3 regions of the Agrobacterium bohemicum genome follow, and region 3 is predicted to be linked to each of the others. Evidence: predicted binding sites of a transcription regulator. Region 3 holds the regulator's gene; each other region holds the start of a gene.

Region 1 (6,512 bases), on a different contig from region 3:
AAGCTCTGGGAATCGACATCGAAATCGATGACTTCGGCACGGGTCATACGTCGATCATCAGCCTGTTGCGCCTCAAGCCCAAGCGTCTGAAGATCGACAGGCAGCTGGTCATGCCCATCATCGCGTCCCCGCAGGAACGGTCACTCGTCCGCTCCATCGTCGATATTGCCCGCTCGCTGGGTGTCGAAACCATCGCGGAAGGTGTGGAAACGCACGATCACGCCGTTTTATTGCGACAGATGGGTTGCGATATGCTGCAAGGATACGCTTTCTCCAAGCCGCTTCCGCCGGAAGAGTTCTCGGCTTTCGCGACCGCCAAGGAATGGCGCATGGTTTCGTGAAACGCGCCATTTCATGTTTCAAGGGAACGGAAATGGCAAAAGAAAGCCTTTTGCCTTCTCTGTTTTTTACACTATGAAAAGTCCGCCTCTTTTTAGAAATGCGTTCCGCATGCGGAATGCCACTGCCTCGGTCTGATCACATGTCGCATAATACCTTCGGTTATCTCTTCCGTGTTTCCACCTGGGGTGAAAGCCATGGTCCGGCGCTTGGTTGCGTCATCGACGGTTGCCCTCCCGGCATCCGCTTCACGCTCGCGGAAGTTCAGCAGTGGATGGACAAGCGCAAACCCGGCCAGAGCCGCTTTGTAACCCAGCGCCGCGAAGACGACATCGTCAAGGTTCTCTCCGGCGTGATGTTGGATGAAGACGGTGAGACGATGATCACCACCGGAACGCCGGTGTCGATGATGATCGAAAACACCGACCAGCGTTCCAAGGATTACGGCGAGATCGCCAAAAGTTTCCGGCCTGGCCACGCCGACTTCACCTATGATCTGAAATACGGAATTCGCGATTATCGTGGTGGCGGTCGCTCGTCTGCGCGTGAGACGGCAGCGCGTGTTGCAGCCGGTGCGCTGGCCCGCAAAGTGGTGCCGAGTCTCGATGTTCGCGGCGCGTTGGTGCAGATCGGCAAGCACAAGATCAACCGCGCCAACTGGGACTGGAACCAGGTCGATCAGAACCCCTTCTTTTGCCCGGATGCCGCAATGGTTCCTGTCTGGGAGGAGTATCTGGACGGCATCCGCAAGGCTGGCTCTTCGATCGGTGCTGTCGTTGAAGTTGTGGCCGAAGGCGTGCCTGCCGGTATTGGCGCACCCATCTATGCCAAACTCGATCAGGACATCGCCTCCAACCTCATGTCGATCAACGCCGTCAAAGGCGTGGAAATCGGTGAAGGTTTTGCCGCGGCCGAACTGACGGGCGAAGAAAACGCCGACGAAATGCGGATGGGCAATGACGGCAAGCCACTTTTCCTTTCCAATCATTCCGGCGGCATTCTGGGCGGTATCGCGACTGGCCAGCCCATTGTTGCGCGCTTTGCGATCAAGCCGACCTCGTCCATTCTGACGGAACGACAATCCATCGATACCGATGGCAATAATGTCGATGTCCGCACCAAGGGTCGCCACGACCCCTGCGTGGGCATCCGCGCCGTGCCGATTGGCGAGGCGATGGTGGCATGCACGGTTGCCGACCATTATCTGAGAGACCGCGGCCAGACCGGCCGCCTGAAATAGGAACATGAGCCACCATGACATATGATCAGAAGCGTGTCGTTGAAGCTATTCGTGCCTTCGAGGCCGGTGAGATTGTTGTCGTCATGGATGATGACGACCGCGAAAACGAGGGCGACCTCATCGTTGCCGCCGTGCATTGCACGCCTGAACAGATGGCCTTCATCGTGCGCCACACCTCCGGCATCGTTTGCGCCCCCATGCCGAAAGAAGAGGCGAAACGCCTCAACCTCAACGCCATGGTCGCGGAAAACGACAGCGCCCACACCACTGCCTTTACCGTTTCGGTAGACTTCAAACACGGCACAACGACTGGCATTTCCGCGAGCGACCGCAACGTGACGGTTCGCAATCTGGCCAATCCCAACGCGGGCGCTGCCGATTTTACCCGCCCCGGCCACATATTCCCGCTGGTCTCGCGCGAAGGCGGCGTGTTGATGCGCTCTGGACATACCGAAGCGGCTGTCGATTTGTGCAAGCTGGCTGGCCTGCCACCAATCGGCGTCATCAGCGAGTTGGTAAATGACGACGGCACCGTCATGCGCGGGCCGCAGGTTTCGGCCTTTGCCGAGACGCACGGCATGAAACAGGTTTCGGTGGCCGATCTCATCGCCTATCGACAGCGCAAGGAAACGCTGGTCGAGAAGGAAAGCGAGTTCACGCTCGATACGCCATTCGGACCTGCAAAGGCACAAACCTATTCCCTGCCCTGGGACCCGATGGAGCACATGGCGGTCATTTTCGGCGATATCCGTGATGGCGTCGATATTCCCGTGCGCTTGCACCCGGAAAACGTGGCCGACGACGTCTTCGGCAAAAAGCAGCCCGTGCAGCACTACATGGAAAAGATCGCCGCCGAAGGCCGAGGTGTCATCATCTATCTGCGTGAAGGTTCCGTCGGCGTCGGACAGGTCGCCGGACGCCGCAAGTCCCGTGACCCGGAAGAAGCGCATGCTCAAGCTCGCTCCCGCGATGACGAATGGCTGGAAATCGGCCTTGGCGCGCAGATCCTCAAGGAACTCGGCATCAGCTCGATCAAGCTTCTCACCACGCGCGAGCGCCACTATGTCGGCCTCGAAGGTTTTGGTATCAAGATCAGCTCGACCGATATTGGGTAATCGAACATTTGCGGCAGTCGGATTTCCTGATCCGGCTGCCGGTTCCCCTCTCGATCAGCCTTTCGCAGTTCGGACCAACCAGTCGCGCACGGTCTGTTCCTCTGCGTCGCTCAGGCCTTCCAGCATGTCATTCTCAATCGCATAAACCCGCTGCTTGGCGAGAGTGAGCACGGTCAGACCGTTCTCCGTCAACACGATGTGGCGAATACGGCCATGAACGGCATGATCCTGTCGCACCACCAATCCAGCCTTGAGTAGATTGGCGACAATGACACTCATGGTCTGCGGCGTCAGAAGAGCTAGACGAGCAAGATCGGCATTGGAGTGGCCAGGATAGCTGGCAAGCATGGTCAGCACTGAAAACTGTGGCAGTGTCAGAGCGACATCAGCTAGAGCCTGTTCGGCTTGAACACGATAGGCATGGGCCGCCTGCCGAAGAAGATAGCCTAGATAACCGTCGCTACCGCGCTTTCCATCGCCGGGCTGCGGCAAATCCGGTTGAAAGGTTTTTCGACTCATTGTAAGAACTCTTATATGTTATCAGCACTCTTACAATACAGACAATCGAGAGGAAATCCACCATGACCGCCCCGCGCCATTCCGCTCCGTTTAACTATGAAACATTTCAAAAAACCGCTCCAAGCGCCGTTGCAGCGCTCGCCGCGCTTGGGAAGGCTATTGATGATAGCGGACTGGAAAAAGAACTGACAGAACTGGTCAAGCTGCGCGTTTCCCAGATCAACGGCTGCGCTTTCTGCACCCAGCTTCATCTGAACGTAGCGCGAAAGATAGGTGTCGCCGCCAGCAAACTCGACCTGCTGGCCGTGTGGCGCGATGCCGGTCTGTTCTCGGTCCGTGAAAGAGCAGCGCTCGCTTGGGCCGAATATCTGGCGCGGATGGATGCAAAACCCATTCCACAGGACGCCTATGCCGAGCTTTGTACCGTCTTCAGCGACGCCGAAACGACCCATCTGACGGTCGCCATTGGTCAGATCAGCGCCTGGAACAGGATTGCCGGGGCCCTCCGTTTTGCGCCGCCGGTGCCCAAAGGCGGAAGCTGACCGATATCACTCCAACCAGCCATCCAGATACCGCACGCTCTCCACACCCGTAAACTTAGCCAGCCGGTTCAGCTCCGCGTCCAGCTTGGCAAGACGACCTGAAGACGGACGCACACCTTTTTCGAGCCAGAGGCGCCTTACATCCAGCGTTCCGCCTTTGCGCTCCGCTTTCATATCCATCCGACCGATCAACCTGTCCCCTTCGAGAAGCGGGAAGACGTAATAGCCGTATTGCCGTTTCGGCTCCGGCACGAAGACTTCTATGCGGTAGTAGAAACCGAACAGCCGCTCGGTTCGGGCGCGGTTGCGCAGCAGCGGATCGAACGGGCTGAGGACGCGGATGCGGTTGGGCGGCGCGATCTCTGCTTCGGCATCAACGGCAAATCCTTCGAAAGCATAGGATATGCGGTCTTTGCCGCCATCTGAGGACGCCAGAGAAACCTCGCACAATTCTTCACGATGGGTTGCGATCCATTGCCTCGCTTCCTGCGGCGAGATGATATCGAAGAAGGCTGAGATTTCTCCTGATGTCGCAAAGCCCAGCCGCGCCAGCGCTTGGCGGCAGGCCCAGTCCACGAACTCGTCATGGTGGACCTCTTTATCGTGATGTTCAGCCGGAATGACGCGTTCTGCGAGATCGTAGACCTTCTGAAAATTCACCCGGCCAGCCACGGCCAGTTTACCGGTATGCCAGAGATATTCGAGCGCGGTCTTGGACGGGTGCCAGTTCCACCAGCCACCGGATTGATGGCCCTCGGCTTTCATATCCCGTGACATGACAGGACCATTTTCAGCAATGCGGCGATAGGTTTCCTCGAAGGCCGCATCGAACCCCTCCCCTTGCCACCTGCGCCAGCGTTCCAGAATAACTGGCTCCCGACGGCGGAAGCGATGTTTCCAGTAGGGGTAGAAGGCCGAAGGCAGGATAGAGGCATCATGCGTCCAGTGTTCGAACAGCGCCCTATCCTTCTCCAACAGGTCTGTAAGATGCTGACGTTTGTAGGTCTGGTTGCGGGAAAAGATGATCTGGTGGTGCGCCCGCTCCACCGTTGCAATGCTGTCCAACTGCACGAAGCCGAGGTTCGTGATCAAGTTCAGCAGATCGGCTTTGCTCATGGCACAACTGGGCGATGCGGAAAGCCCCTGTCGCGCCAGAAAAATACGTCGTGCTGCTTCGTTGGAAATCAGAATCGCCATGGCAAAAGCCTAGGGTTGCGGGACTGAAAAATCAATGTTCTTTTTTTGTTCCTTATTTCGTTTACCCTCCCCTGCGTTTATAGAACGGTAAGCGCATTTTGGGGACCGGCAGTTGGATATTCGTTTTCACGAGGCAGGCGTGGCGTTTGAAGGCAGAGCGGCTGTCGAACCGCTGTCGCTTGTGCTGACCGAAAGTCGCATCGGCATCATCGGCCTCAACGGTTCAGGCAAAACTACATTTGCGCGGATGATCAACGGCCTGACCAAGCCCACCAGCGGCCATGTAACTGTCAATGGGCTGGATACGATCAAGGACGGGCCAGCCGTTCTCAAGGATGTCGGCTTCATTTTCCAGAACCCGCAGAACCAGATCATCTTGCCTATCATTCGCGATGACATCGCCTTTGGCCTGAAAAACAAGGGGCTGAACACGTCGGCCATCGATGCGGCGGTAGACGCCACCTTGCTGCGTTTCGATATCAAACATCTGGCAAAGCGCCGCGCACATGAGCTTTCCGGTGGGGAACTGCAGCTATCGGCCTTGGCCGCGCTGGCTATCACCAGCCCGAAAATCCTCATTATGGACGAGCCGACCAACCAGTTGGACCTGAAGAACCGCGCTTTGGTGGAGCGAACCATGGCCGCCCTAGAGGAGGATTTGATCGTCATTACCCACGATCTGCCGCTGCTGGAGAGTTTTGACCGCGTGCTTCTGTTCCATGGCAACAGGCTTCACGCCGATGCATCGCCCACTGACGCCATTCGTCTTTACCGCGAATTGGCGCTGACATGAAAAGCCTTCACGTCGAAGGAACAGGCAGGCTCTATCGGCTTTCGCCGCGCATCAAACTTGCGGGCCTTGCGCTCTTCAGCATCGCTCTATTCCTCACCCGCGATCCGCTCATCCTGTCAGCAGCCGTTGCCTTGGCGGGGCTTGTACTGTGGCAAGCGCATCTGGGCTTTGGCGAAGCTGTGGCGCGCCTGCGTCCTGTTTTGCTGACCATCGCCATCATCGCCGTTTTCAGTTTCCTGCTGATCTCGGCGCTGGATGCGACGATTGCCCTGTTTCGGTTGACGGCGCTAACGCTGCTAGCAACGGCTATAACGGCAAGCGTCAGCATTTCGCAGTTCATGGATGAGATCGCATTTGCGCTTCGCCCCCTGGAAAAAATGGGGCTCGCAAATGCTGCCGATGTTGGCCTCGCGGTTGGCCTCGTCGTTCGTTTTGTGCCAGAGGTCATCAATCGTTTCGAGACGTTGCAGGATGCGCATCGCGCTCGCGGGATGAGGGTACGGCCATATACTATTCTGGTGCCGCTCATCATTATGACGTTGAAGGATGCTGATGCCATTGCCGACGCCATTGACGCGCGCGGCTTCAGAGGCCAAACCTCGTCTCCGGATATTTAGAGGGAAACCATTGCATGAAGACCCGTGACCTCGTTCTGATTTCGCTGTTTTCAGCCATCATCATCGCGCTTGGCCTGTTGCCACCAATACCACTAGGTTTCATTCCCGTGCCGATCACAGCCCAATCGCTCGGCGTAATGTTGGCCGGTG
Region 2 (5,849 bases), on a different contig from region 3:
ACCTTCGCCAGCTTTCAGCCTTCGAATGTTCAACTGGCGCAGGTGGCGAAGGAAGAGGTGAAGATACAGTATATCGGGCATTCGACGTTTTTGATCACCTCTCCCGAAGGTGTGACAATTGCGACGGATTATAACGGCGTCTATCTACCTCCGGTTACTCCTGCCATCGTCACCATGAACAATGCGCATTCGACCCATTACACGCTGTATCCAGACCCGGCGATCAAAAATGTGCTGCATGGCTGGAGCGATATGCCTGACGAAAAGGCCGTGCATAAGTTACAAGTGGATGACGTTTATGTGCGCAATGTCACATCGGACATCCGCAATCGCTGGGGTGGTGGCGGGCTGTTGAAGAAAGACGGCAATTCGATTTTCATTTTTGAAATCGCCGGCCTCTGCATCGGACATCTCGGGCACCTGCACTACGAACTGACGGAAACCCAATATGCGGAAATCGGACGATTGGATGTCCTGATGGTTCCGGTTGATGGGGGATTGACGATGGGGGCAGACAGCATGAGCCGCATCGTCAAACGGCTGAGGTCGGCACTGATTTTGCCGATGCACCAGCCAAGCGCTCTAGAGCAATTTCTGGTGACGTTCGGCGCCCAGTTCAAGATCGCCTATGCCAGCGATCCTGTCATTCGCGTATCCATGCGGAGCCTTCCCCGCCAACCGCAAATTCTCGTGCCGCAAGGCATGTGAATCCATGATTGGCGGGAGAAGAAGACGTTAAGCGAATGATAGATGCTGGCGTACCCCGACGTCGGGTGTCTTGTCGTCGGACAAGTTCGCCTTGGCGATTTCCCAGCCAAATTTCAGCGTGCTGTCCGTGGAGGCCCAGATATCGGCATCATCGACATGTAGCGCAAGCATCGTCAGTTGCGGATCACTCTTACCATGTTCGTACCAGGCAGCGGTCACTGAATTCCAGTATTCTTCGAGCTTTGCCTTGTCATCGCGCACTTCCAGCTTGCCGGACAGGCAGGCGTGATAGTCATGGTCTTTCCCGACAACGCAAAAGTGGGCGCGTGCGCCCGACTTCAGCGCCTGCACGATATGGGCATCCTTTTTGGTGAAGAACCAGATGGTGTTCGTCTTTGGATCCGCATGAGGAGCCATTGGCTGCATATGGCTGTGGAGGCCTTCCAGACCAAGCATGCCGGCATGAACGGAATTGATTTCGTCCCAGAGCTGCCGGGCAGGGGCTTCGCGTGCTTCACTCAGACTGACCATGGAGTAGTTTCCTTCACATTTCTCGTTATCTTTTGCGATGACGGGGACAAGGCCACCCGCATCGGCACTCCTGACCAAAACGAAGAGAATAGATTTCAGTTCCCTAAAGCGTTTCCTTGTTAACTGGAACAGTTCTGCCGGGTATCTTTCCGCCAGGCTCAAGGGCGATTGGCTCGGGCGTACCTAGGGGTGTGCCCTTCGCCAATCGATTTTGCCCTGACGAAAACCTGCTCCGGCAAAACTGTTCCAGTTAACAAGGAAACGCTTTAATGTGTTGAGAGAAGAGTGGGCGCTTGGGCTTGAACCGCAGGGCTATCACACTTATAAGCACCGCAATCCAAACAAACGATCCGATCAGGGGTGCCATGGCTGGCCATTCACAGTTCAAGAACATCATGCATCGCAAGGGAAAACAGGATTCGATTCGTTCGAAGATGTTCTCCAAACTCGCGCGTGAAATCACCGTCGCTGCCAAATCCGGCCTGCCGGATGTGAGCATGAACGCGGCGTTGCGCCTGGCGGTGCAAAACGCCAAAGCGCAGTCGATGCCGAAGGATAATATCGACCGTGCCATCAAGAAGGCGTCTGGCGCGGATGCCGAGAACTACGATTACGTCCGTTACGAGGGTTATGGCCCGGGCGGCACGGCCGTTATCGTCGAAGCGCTGACAGATAACCGCAACCGCACGGCATCCAACGTTCGCTCGATCTTTACCAAGGCTGGCGGTGTGCTGGGCGAAACCGGATCTGTGTCCTTCTCCTTCGACCGCGTCGGTGAAATCACCTACAAGGCCTCTGTTGGAGATGCCGACAGTGTGATGGAAGCGGCGATCGAAGCCGGTGCCGACGACGTTGAAAGCAGCGAAGATGGTCACACGATCATCTGCGGTTTCGAAGCGATGAACGAAGTCTCCAAGGCTTTGGAAGCGGCTCTCGGAGAAGCGGACAGCGTCAAGTCCATCTGGAAGCCGCAGAACACCGTGCCGGTGGATGAAGAAAAGGCGCAGTCTTTGATGAAGCTCATCGATAATCTCGAAGACGACGATGACGTCCAGAGCGTCTATTCCAACTTCGAAGTATCCGAAGAAATCATGGCCAGACTTTCGGCTTGATTGCCTCTCCGCTAAAATTCAACAAGCCCTCGGCAGTGATGCGCGAGGGCTTTTATGTTTCAGACATGGATCAAGCGGCTAGTTTCAACCCGCCACGCACTTCCGCAAACACTTCCACAGAGCGCAGGCGCTTTTCGATGTCGTGGACTGGCATGGAGATGATCAATTCATCCGCGCCGGTGTCTGACAGGAAATCTGCCAGTTTCCGTTCCACCGTCGTATGAGAACCCACCACCGCGTATCTCAGCGTATGATCGACGGTGATACGTTCCATGTCGCTCCAGTGAGCGTCCATGCTTTCGACGGGTTTGGGGAACTGGGTGCGGATGTTTTTCCGCAGGTTGACAAACTGCTGCTGCGCCGAGGTGAACAGGTGTTGCGCCTCTTCATCGGTGTCCGCGCCTACGCCCATGACGCCCACCATGACATAGGGTTTCGAGAGTGTGGCGGAGGGCTGGAAGCGCTCGCGGTAGATGGCGATAGCATCCATCAGCATATCAGGCGCAAAATGTGACGCGAAAGAATATGGCAGACCAAGGGCCGCCGCCAGATGTGCGCTGTAGACGCTGGAGCCCAACAGCCAGATCGGCACGTTGGTATTCATGCCCGGTACGGACAGAATTGCCTGATCCTGTATCGGTTGACCGAGATATTGTTGCAACTCGAGTATGTCCTGAGGGAAGTTTTCGGCTCCCGCATCGAGGTTGCGACGCAGCGCACGCGCAGTGCGCATGTCGGTTCCCGGCGCACGACCCAAGCCAAGATCGACGCGGCCCGGCAGCAGGGCGGCCAGGGTGCCGAACTGTTCGGCGATGACGAGGGGCGAGTGGTTGGGAAGCATGATGCCACCGGAACCGACGCGAATGCGTTTCGTTGCAGCGCCCACATGAGCGATGACGAGGGAGGTTGCAGCGCTGGCGATGCCGGGCATGCCATGGTGTTCGGCAAGCCAGACACGCTCATAACCGTGGTCTTCCACGTGGATGGCCATGCGGCGCGAATTTTCAAGCGCCTTGCTCACGTTCTCGCCTTCGCCAACTGGGGAGAGATCGAGAATGGAAAAAGGGATCATCGTACGCTCCTGACGCGTTTGATATTTTACGTTGGGCAGGATGTAAGCCGCACGGGCAAATTTGCCAGAGCAGTCGCGGCGAATTGATCGATGGATCAAAAAAACTGGTGTTGAACTGCGACGTTTTGGCACGGCACCTTGCTCGCCTTGTTGCGCCTCCTACGTGATGGTAGCGGACCGGGCCCCTCTGACCAGACCATTTTTCTGGTGATGTCGGACCGCATCGAGCGTGCTCGGTGCAGTCTGGCGGGAAACCCAAACTCTCTGAAGATGCTCGATTTATTTTAGCCAAGCGCTTCAGCGCAACTTGCGAAAGAGAGTGTCAATTATGTGCAATCTATCTCGACGTCTTTTGTTGACCGCCGGGGCAGCGACTGCCGCTGCCGCCATTCCTGCCGTGAGCCAAGCCCAGAGTTCACCCTTGCGGCAGGCAGCGCCCCTGAAACACGCGCCCGTCAAGGATGGGAAGTCAGCATTGACACCGGATGGCGCGCTCGATCTTCTCAAAGAGGGTAATCAGGCATTCCTGCGCGATGAACTGGTGTTTGCCGATCGTAACGAAGCGAGGCGGCTTGAGCTTGCCAAGGGACAGGCACCATTTTGCGCTTACGTGTCCTGCTCGGACAGCCGTGTACCACCAGAACTTCTGTTCGGGCGTGGATTGGGTGAACTCTTCATCATTCGTAACGCCGGCAATACGGTCGATACCGTCGCCATGGGCTCGATCGAATACGCCGTTGCCGTCCTCGGTGTGCCGCTCGTGGTTGTGATGGGCCATGAGAGTTGCGGTGCTGTAAAGGCTGCTATGTCGGTCGTTGAGAAAAATGCCCGCTTCCCCGGACAGATCGACAACATGATCGAGCCCATTATTCCAGCCGTGCTGGAGGCCCGTGGAATGGAGGGCGATGCCACGGAAAACGCCGTCAAACAGAATGTGAGGCGCGTCGTGCGGACATTGAGAGAGGAAAGCGACCCGTTGCTGTTGAAGCCCTTGGCAGACGGCAAGATCAAGATTGTCGGCGCCTATTACCACCTCGATACCGGTGCCGTCGATTTCTTCGATGTGATGTAAAGCAATACGGGGAACGGCGGTGTGCCGCCGCTCCCCCTCACATCAAATGAAGGATGTTGTCGTTTTGTTCACTTATCGCTGGCAGGTTTTGTCGCTCAGAGATAGGGTGCCATATGCAAAATGCGATTCGAATTATCGGGATTGATCCGGGACTGCGCCGAATGGGATGGGGTGTCATAGAAACCTTGGGCAACAGCCTGCGTTTCGTGGCGTCAGGCACCGTGACATCGGATGGCGATATGGATCTGGCTTCACGCCTTTGCCAGTTGCATGACGGCCTTGCCGAGATTGTTCATTCCCATCAGCCACATGAAGCCGCCGTGGAGCAGACATTCGTCAACAAGGATGCGGTGGCGACACTGAAACTGGGACAGGCGCGTGGCATTGCCATGCTGGTTCCGGCGCGCGCTGGGTTGCCGGTTGCGGAATACGCCCCGAATGCGGTCAAGAAAGCGGTCATCGGTGTCGGCCACGGCGACAAGCAGCAAATCCACATGATGCTGAAAATTCTCATGCCGAAGGCGGAGTTCAAGGGCAATGACGCAGCGGATGCTCTCGCCATCGCCATTTGCCACGCCCACAATCGCGTCAGCGAGCGCATGCGGCGCGTTCTGGCGGCCAGCTAACCCTTATACACATCGGACGGGCATCGACATGATCGGAAAACTCAAAGGCACTATCGATGAAATCGGCGACGACCATGTGGTCGTTGATGTGCACGGTGTCTGTTACGTCGCCTATTGCTCGACGCGCACCCTGTCACGCCTCGGCTCCGCTGGCGAAGCCGTGGTTCTCTTCATCGAAACCTATGTTCGTGAAGATCAAATCAGGCTTTTCGGCTTTCTCAGTGCGCTGGAGCGTGAATGGTTCAATCTTCTGCAGAGCGTTCAGGGCGTTGGTGCCAAGGTCGCTTTGGCGGTGCTGTCGACGCTTACCCCCTCCGAGCTTGCGAATGCCATCGCGCTCCAAGACAAGGTGGTCGTTTCGCGTGCGCCCGGTGTCGGGCCGAAAGTGGCGGTGCGTATCGTCACGGAGCTTCGCAACAAGGCTCCCGCGTTTGCGGGTGAGGCCTCCGCCTCCATCGGTTTCAAGCAGGAGCTGGGCGAGGGTGTCGCATCCGCGCCGGTGGCCGATGCCGTCTCCGCACTCACCAATCTCGGCTATTCCCGCGATCAGGCGGCCAATGCTGTGGCCGCTGCGCTGAAGAATGGCGGTGAGGGTGGTGACAGCGCCAAGCTGATCCGGCTGGGGTTACGGGAGCTTTCGCGCTAGGACAGCCTGTGTTAATTTCCTTACGATTTTAAAAAAGTAAGAAAGTCGCTTGTTATGGGGTTCCAGACAACCATCACATCCA
Region 3 (6,512 bases):
ATGGAGATGATCGGGTATTTGGCTGCCAGTTCAGCGAGGTAATCCGCCATGGCTTCAGGTTCCAGCGTACGGCCTTCGCCTTCCATCTCATACTTGCCGTTCTTGAAAAATTCAGTCGAAGCGCAATCGAGAGCAAGTGCGACGTCGTCGCCTGGCTTGTAGCCAGCTTTTTCAACAGACTTCATGATGAAATCGAGCGCTTCAGGGGCGCTTTTCAGACCTGGAGCGAAACCGCCTTCATCACCGACGTTCGTATTGAAACCCTGAGCCGACAGTTCCTTTTTCAGTACATGGAAGATTTCCGCGCCGATTCGCACAGCGTCACGGATATTTTCCGCGCCGACCGGCATGATCATGAATTCTTGGAAATCGATCGGGTTGTCGGCATGCGCGCCGCCATTGATGATGTTCATCATCGGAACCGGCAGCAGATGCGCATTTGGGCCACCAACGTAGCGGTAGAGCGGCAGGCCAGTTGTTTCGGCTGCAGCCTTGGCAACAGCGAGCGACACGCCGAGAATGGCGTTGGCGCCGAGGCGAGACTTGTTCGGTGTGCCATCCAGTTCGATCAGAGTGTTATCGACATGAATCTGGCTTTCGGCATCGAAACCACCAAGAACGTCGAAGATTTCCGTGTTGACGGCCTCAACTGCCTTCTCGACACCTTTACCGAGGTAACGCTTGCCACCATCGCGCAACTCAACGGCTTCATGCGCACCTGTCGAGGCACCCGATGGAACGGCCGCACGGCCGAAGGAGCCGTCTTCCAGATAGACATCGACTTCAACAGTCGGGTTACCACGGCTGTCGAGGATTTCGCGTGCGATGATGTCGGTAATGGCTGTCATGATCTCTCCCTTGGGACTGGAACAGTTTTTTCAGCTGCCTGTCTTAAAGCGCATCCCGAACACTGTGAAGCGCTTTTCGGATTGGCTGCGCGATAAAACCGGTCGCCAGAGCTGCGAGTCGATTGAATGTCTTCAGTTGCTGTAGACGATGCAAAAGAAATTACAATGACAGCGCCCACTCAATGTGCCGGTTTTAGATAAAGGCCGATTGGGGCCAAAACCGGTCAGGCGGCTTTGGCGATGTCGTCGAAGGCCAACAGCTTCTCAAGAAGCTTCGGCATATCCTTCAAGTGAACCATGTTGGGTCCATCTGACGGAGCGTTGTCCGGATCTTCGTGCGTTTCAACAAAAAGACCCGCGATACCGACCGCGACAGCCGCCCGGGACAGCGTTTCCACGAACTCACGCTGACCACCGGTCGACCCACCCTGCCCGCCCGGTTGCTGTACGGAGTGGGTCGCATCAAAAACGACGGGCGCGCCAAGCGATGCCATGATTGGAAGTGAACGCATGTCGGACACGAGTGTGTTGTAACCGAAGGACGCGCCACGTTCACACAGGAGAACGTTCGGGTTTCCGCTTTCATTCAGCTTCGCCAGCACGTTCTTCATGTCCCATGGCGCCAGAAACTGGCCTTTTTTGACGTTTATGACGCGACCGGTTTTCGCGGCCGCGACAAGGAGGTCAGTCTGACGACTGAGGAAAGCCGGAATCTGTAGAATATCAACCACCGGCGCAACGATGCCGCACTGCTCTTCCGTATGAATGTCCGACAGCACGGGAAAACCAAACTGCGTCTTCAGCTCAGCAAAAATCTCCAACGCCTTATCGATGCCGATGCCGCGTTGGCCGGAAAGCGACGTACGATTGGCCTTATCGAAAGACGATTTGTAGACTAGCCCGATCCCAAGCCTGCTGCATAGTTCCGCGAGCGTTTCTGCAATCATGAACGCGTGGTCGCGGCTCTCCATCTGACACGGTCCGGCGATCAGCGAGAAACGTTCGGTATTGGCAAACGACACCGCCTTGGAGCCCTGCCCCGCCACAACTTTCAGATTGTTCGTCACACTCATCGTCTTCCCTCAGCATATAGCGGACGGTCTCGATGGCGTGCCACCGAAATAATCCCAAATCTGTATTGGGCATGCACTTAGCAGCAAGCTGTGCCGGAGTCACTGTCGAGGATATTCATGACGACTCCGGAATACGAATTTAATCATCCGAAAACGCTTAAATGAATTTGACGGAATTTTAAGGGATTGCAGAACACATATGGAACATATAGTGTTCGTTCTGTATTTGTTTCACGAATCTCCGCCTCGAATCTCCAAGGGTGTTTCTTCATGCTCACGCGCAAACAGCAGGAATTGCTTTTATTCATTCATGAGAGAATGAAGGAGTCTGGCGTGCCTCCATCTTTCGATGAAATGAAGGATGCACTCGACCTAGCTTCGAAGTCAGGCATCCATCGGTTGATCACCGCCTTGGAAGAACGTGGTTTTATTCGCCGGCTACCGAATAGAGCCCGCGCATTGGAAGTTATCAAACTTCCCGAATCATACTCTCCTCGAGCTAAACCGCAGCGTGGCTTTTCTCCGAGCGTTATCGAAGGTAGTCTGGGCAAGTCGAAGCCAGCGGAGCCAATAGCGCGTCCCGTTGCCACCAACGACAGCCTGTCCAATGCCGTGAGTGTCCCTGTGATGGGCAGAATCGCTGCTGGCGTGCCTATTTCTGCGATCCAGAACAACACCCACGACGTTGTCGTTCCGATGGATATGCTGGGCTCGGGCGAACATTATGCACTGGAAGTCAAAGGCGATTCGATGATCGAAGCCGGGATTTTCGACGGCGATACCGTTATCATTCGCGACGTAAACACCGCAAATCCGGGCGATATCGTCGTCGCTCTGGTCGACGATGAAGAAGCGACCTTAAAGCGGTTTCGGCGCAAAGGTGCATCTATCGCACTAGAGGCTGCAAACCCTGCCTACGAGACCCGCATTTTCGGGCCTGACAGAGTAAAAATTCAAGGCAAACTCGTTGGACTGATCCGCCGGTACCATTAAGAGTGTAAAGGCAAGCTTGAGCCTGATTTGCCCTTTTTTAACTTCAATCGAGCGGCTCCGTTTATCGTCATTATGATTAGGCGCCCAGCGACGGGTCGTGGCCGCGTTCAGCAATTCATTACAGCAACAAAACTTCTTTTTTTGTCTTCGGCGGCCTCCAACTTGTTATCCGGGTAATCATTTTTTAGATTGGCGACTGGAGTTCGATGGTCTTTGCCGAATTGGCAAGATGATTGGTAGCCCTCGCTTAATTGACTCTTTTGAAATTTGCTTTGAGTACAACCGAGGCTGTCCATCAAATAGTTTGATAAGCGTCATCGTCTCGACCGTCTGGATCATGCGGTATTCTCGCGCTAGGCATGCTGGGTAACGAGGGGAAATGCCATGTATGATCTTTATATAGCCAATAAGAATTATTCTTCGTGGTCGCTGCGACCTTGGGTTTTGATGAAAGAACTTGGGATTGCGTTTGACGAAAAGCTCGTGAAGTTTGGAACATCGAACGACAATTTTCTGGATTTCTCTCCTACAGGCAAGGTTCCATGTCTTGTCGAAGATGACCTAACTGTTTGGGATACGCTCGCAATCGCAGAATATTTGGCAGAACGCCACGATGGTGTATGGGCATCCGACGTCAAAGCGCGCGCATGGTCTCGCTCGGCCTCTGCCGAAATGCACTCCGGCTTTCAGAGCCTGCGCAATGAACACCCGATGACCGTCGGCTTGCGTATTCGTCCATCGGCAATCAATGAGCCTTTAATGAAGGACATTTTACGTATCGATGCGTTGTGGCGGCAAGGTCTGTCCTCGTTTGGAGGCCCATTTCTGGCGGGAGAGAAATTCACCGCTGTTGATGCGTTTTATTGCCCGGTCGCGTTCCGTTTCCAAACCTATAACACGCCGCTGTCGGTGGAAGCAGACGCCTATAAAAACCGGCTACTTTCACTACCTGCGATGCAGGAATGGCAAGACGCAGCCTTGCTGGAAACATGGCGGGATGCTGGCCACGAAGCTGAGGCCGGGGCAGTCGGAGAGTGGACGGAAGATCTGCGCGCAGAATAACGCAGAGGCGAACGCAGCTTTTTAGCATGGGTTACGGAAGACGGTGTCGACTGCGGCACGTAGCAGTTACACCCCCCCGTTTCTCCGTCAACGCGCTAAGGTTGGCGAGACAACATCTGCTCAATGTGAGCTGGAAGCTTTTGAGTGAACTCTCTGCTGCGCCAGTCGTAGCTGCGATGCATGCTCCATGAGCGGTTCTGACCATGCATCGCAGCACTTGCCCTCGCAACGGGTTCACCTTTGAAACCAAGCCAGATTTCCATGGAGCCGGTGCGTCGCAATGTTTCTTGAGTGATCAGAACTGCACCGGATCGACACGTCTCTAAGGATGTCCTGCGTGTGATAACGACGACGTCGGCAACATCGCATGCCGTGCCAGTCAGCGCCGTGTTGGAGACCACGGCGACAGTTACGCCGGTGCTCGACTTTCCCGCGCACCACATGTCTTTGCGGCAGGTGAAAATATTCATGTCTGCCGATGCTGCCTGCATCTCCTTCTTCATCTTCGATTTATCGAGGTCGGTCAGGCCGATAACACGGGATGATGAAGCATCGGTTCCAACACCATCGTCACCATCAGGTGACGTCAAACGCTCCAGCATTTTCGGCGGAATGTGACGCCCCGGTAGAGGCACCGCTCTTTCCCATTGCTCATAGACAAAACCGGAGGCGCGGGATTTGGTGGTCGCAACAGTGTCTTTAGACGTCAATGCCACAAGAGAACCGTCTTCGAAGATCAGCAGATCCGGCTTGTTGCGCGCCTGCTCCGTTACGAGTATGACGAACCCCGCTATTATGAATGGCAAGCCTATCAGGGCAAGCCGTGTCCGTAGAAGCGCCAAGAGCAGAAAGCCAGTGGTCGAGACGGCCAGAAACCACCCGTTCTGGCGTCCAATCGTCGCGTCTCCTCCCCAGCTAGACACTGTATTGGCAACCTCGATCACCATAGCCATGCCATAGCCCATAACCTTGATAAACGGAGCGTCGAGACCAAACGGCATCAACAACATGCCGACCAGAGCAAACGGCATGACAATGAGCGACATGATTGGCATCGCCGCCAGATTTGCAGCAAGCCCATAAGTCGTGATCCGGTGAAAATGTTCGATCGAATAGATCGCGGTCGAAATGCCACCGATCAGTGAGGTGACCACCACACCGCCGATGATCGTCGTGGCCTGTCCGCCCAGCGATAACCACCATGGCGGGCGAGCGATCACGAAGCGCTCTCTTGCCCCGCGCCATCGGCTCCAGAACGCATATCCTGACACCAGTGCGAGCGTGGCGGCAAAGGACATCTGAAAGCTTGGACCCATCACCTCATGCGGCGACAGAACGATGATGACGATGGCCGAGAGTGCGACGTTGCGCATGCTTATCGACGGCCTGTCGACCAGAACTGCGAAAAGCATGATTGACATCATCAACCAAGCCCGTTCCGCTGAGACTGCAAACCCTGAAATGAGGTAGTAGGCAAGTGTCATCAAGAGCGCTGCAAATGCCGATATTTTCTTTACGGGCCAGCGTTGTGAGAAACCGGGAAACAAGCTGAAAGCCATGCGCATTCCCACGAAGAATATGCCAGCGGCCAGCGCCATGTTCAGCCCGGAAATAGCAACGATATGCGCTAGACCGGAAACCCGCAGAGCCTCCATCGTCTCATTGGAAATCGCACGTCTCTCATCGGTGACGATTGATGCGGCAAAGGCACCTGCATCTCCACCGATCAGGTCGCGAATGCGCTGGGCGATGTGGCTGCGAAGCTGGTAAAGCCACGTATCTGCCTTTTGCGCAAGGCTGCCCGAGACCTCATTCAAATCCATGGGGATTGTTTGGGGCGGCCCATAGAAAAATCCCGTAGCACCAATACCGTTGAAAAAAGACGCAAACGCAAAGTCGTTAAGCCCCGGCAATGCGGGGCCGGAGGGCGGAGAGAGACGCGCTTTGCCGGTTACCGTCTGGCCGATGAGAATGGCATCATGGCGGCTTCGGGCCACCAGTGAAATTCGGCCCGGCGGCCTCGTAAGTTCCGGGCTGGACGTGGATTTCAAGGCAACGACGTACCGCCACGATCCCCGTGCATCGAGCTCACGGCGCTCGACGGTACCGGTTATTGTGGTTGTCACCGGCGTATCCAGCATGATGGTGCCTGCCCTACCCGTCTCCCAATCGGCAAGCAGCATGCCGAACAAGAACAAGGCTACGGCCTTCAAAATGGTAGATGTGGGGCTGGAGCGATAGAAGAGAGCGCAGGCCGCGAGAACGACGCAGCCAGCTTCCCAGAGAATGAACCAGCGCGATGGCGTCATCGGCATGGAAAACCAGAATGCGACACCTGCAGCGATAAAAACCGGAATGAACAGAAAATCTTGGCGGTGAGCAATCTCCTCTTCGATGCAAAGCGTGAGCCAAGTTCTCACCCGTGCAAGCGTGCCGCGAGGGGCTCTGTGTCTAGGGTCTTGAGACGGCAGTGTTTGTCTAGAGATGTGCAGCGGCAACAGCAAATCATCGAGTTCCGTTTGCTCAACGAAGCTCT

The links. The regulator LexA, encoded in region 3, represses DNA repair genes until DNA is damaged. The targets are predictions, from matches to a motif close to TGTTCNNNNTGTGTTCNG.
Region 1: the regulator LexA is predicted to act here: its motif matches at 4,988-5,005, upstream of ATO67_RS16080 (energy-coupling factor ABC transporter ATP-binding protein).
Region 2: the regulator LexA is predicted to act here: its motif matches at 4,550-4,567, upstream of ruvC (crossover junction endodeoxyribonuclease RuvC).

The regions. Positions count from the first base shown of each region.
Region 1 covers NZ_KQ961032.1:32,864-39,375, reverse strand. Annotated here, with positions in the region: gene ATO67_RS16110 (bifunctional diguanylate cyclase/phosphodiesterase) at 1-341, shown strand, start outside; gene aroC (chorismate synthase) at 482-1,579, shown strand; gene ribB (3,4-dihydroxy-2-butanone-4-phosphate synthase) at 1,594-2,694, shown strand; gene ATO67_RS16095 (MarR family winged helix-turn-helix transcriptional regulator) at 2,749-3,213, opposite strand; gene ATO67_RS16090 (carboxymuconolactone decarboxylase family protein) at 3,276-3,755, shown strand; gene ATO67_RS16085 (winged helix-turn-helix domain-containing protein) at 3,762-4,952, opposite strand; gene ATO67_RS16080 (energy-coupling factor ABC transporter ATP-binding protein) at 5,065-5,745, shown strand; gene ATO67_RS16075 (CbiQ family ECF transporter T component) at 5,742-6,362, shown strand; gene ATO67_RS16070 (biotin transporter BioY) at 6,377-6,512, shown strand, end outside.
Region 2 covers NZ_KQ961024.1:324-6,172, forward strand. Annotated here, with positions in the region: gene ATO67_RS03170 (MBL fold metallo-hydrolase) at 1-708, shown strand, start outside; gene ATO67_RS03175 (pyridoxamine 5'-phosphate oxidase family protein) at 736-1,239, opposite strand; gene ATO67_RS03180 (YebC/PmpR family DNA-binding transcriptional regulator) at 1,605-2,351, shown strand; gene ATO67_RS03185 (LLM class flavin-dependent oxidoreductase) at 2,422-3,423, opposite strand; gene ATO67_RS03190 (carbonic anhydrase) at 3,752-4,495, shown strand; gene ruvC (crossover junction endodeoxyribonuclease RuvC) at 4,609-5,121, shown strand; gene ruvA (Holliday junction branch migration protein RuvA) at 5,150-5,767, shown strand; gene ATO67_RS03205 (AbrB/MazE/SpoVT family DNA-binding domain-containing protein) at 5,822-5,849, shown strand, end outside.
Region 3 covers NZ_KQ961023.1:238,769-245,280, forward strand. Annotated here, with positions in the region: gene eno (phosphopyruvate hydratase) at 1-848, opposite strand, end outside; gene kdsA (3-deoxy-8-phosphooctulonate synthase) at 1,073-1,921, opposite strand; gene lexA (transcriptional repressor LexA) at 2,192-2,914, shown strand; gene ATO67_RS01165 (glutathione S-transferase family protein) at 3,299-3,976, shown strand; gene ATO67_RS01170 (ComEC/Rec2 family competence protein) at 4,072-6,512, opposite strand, start outside.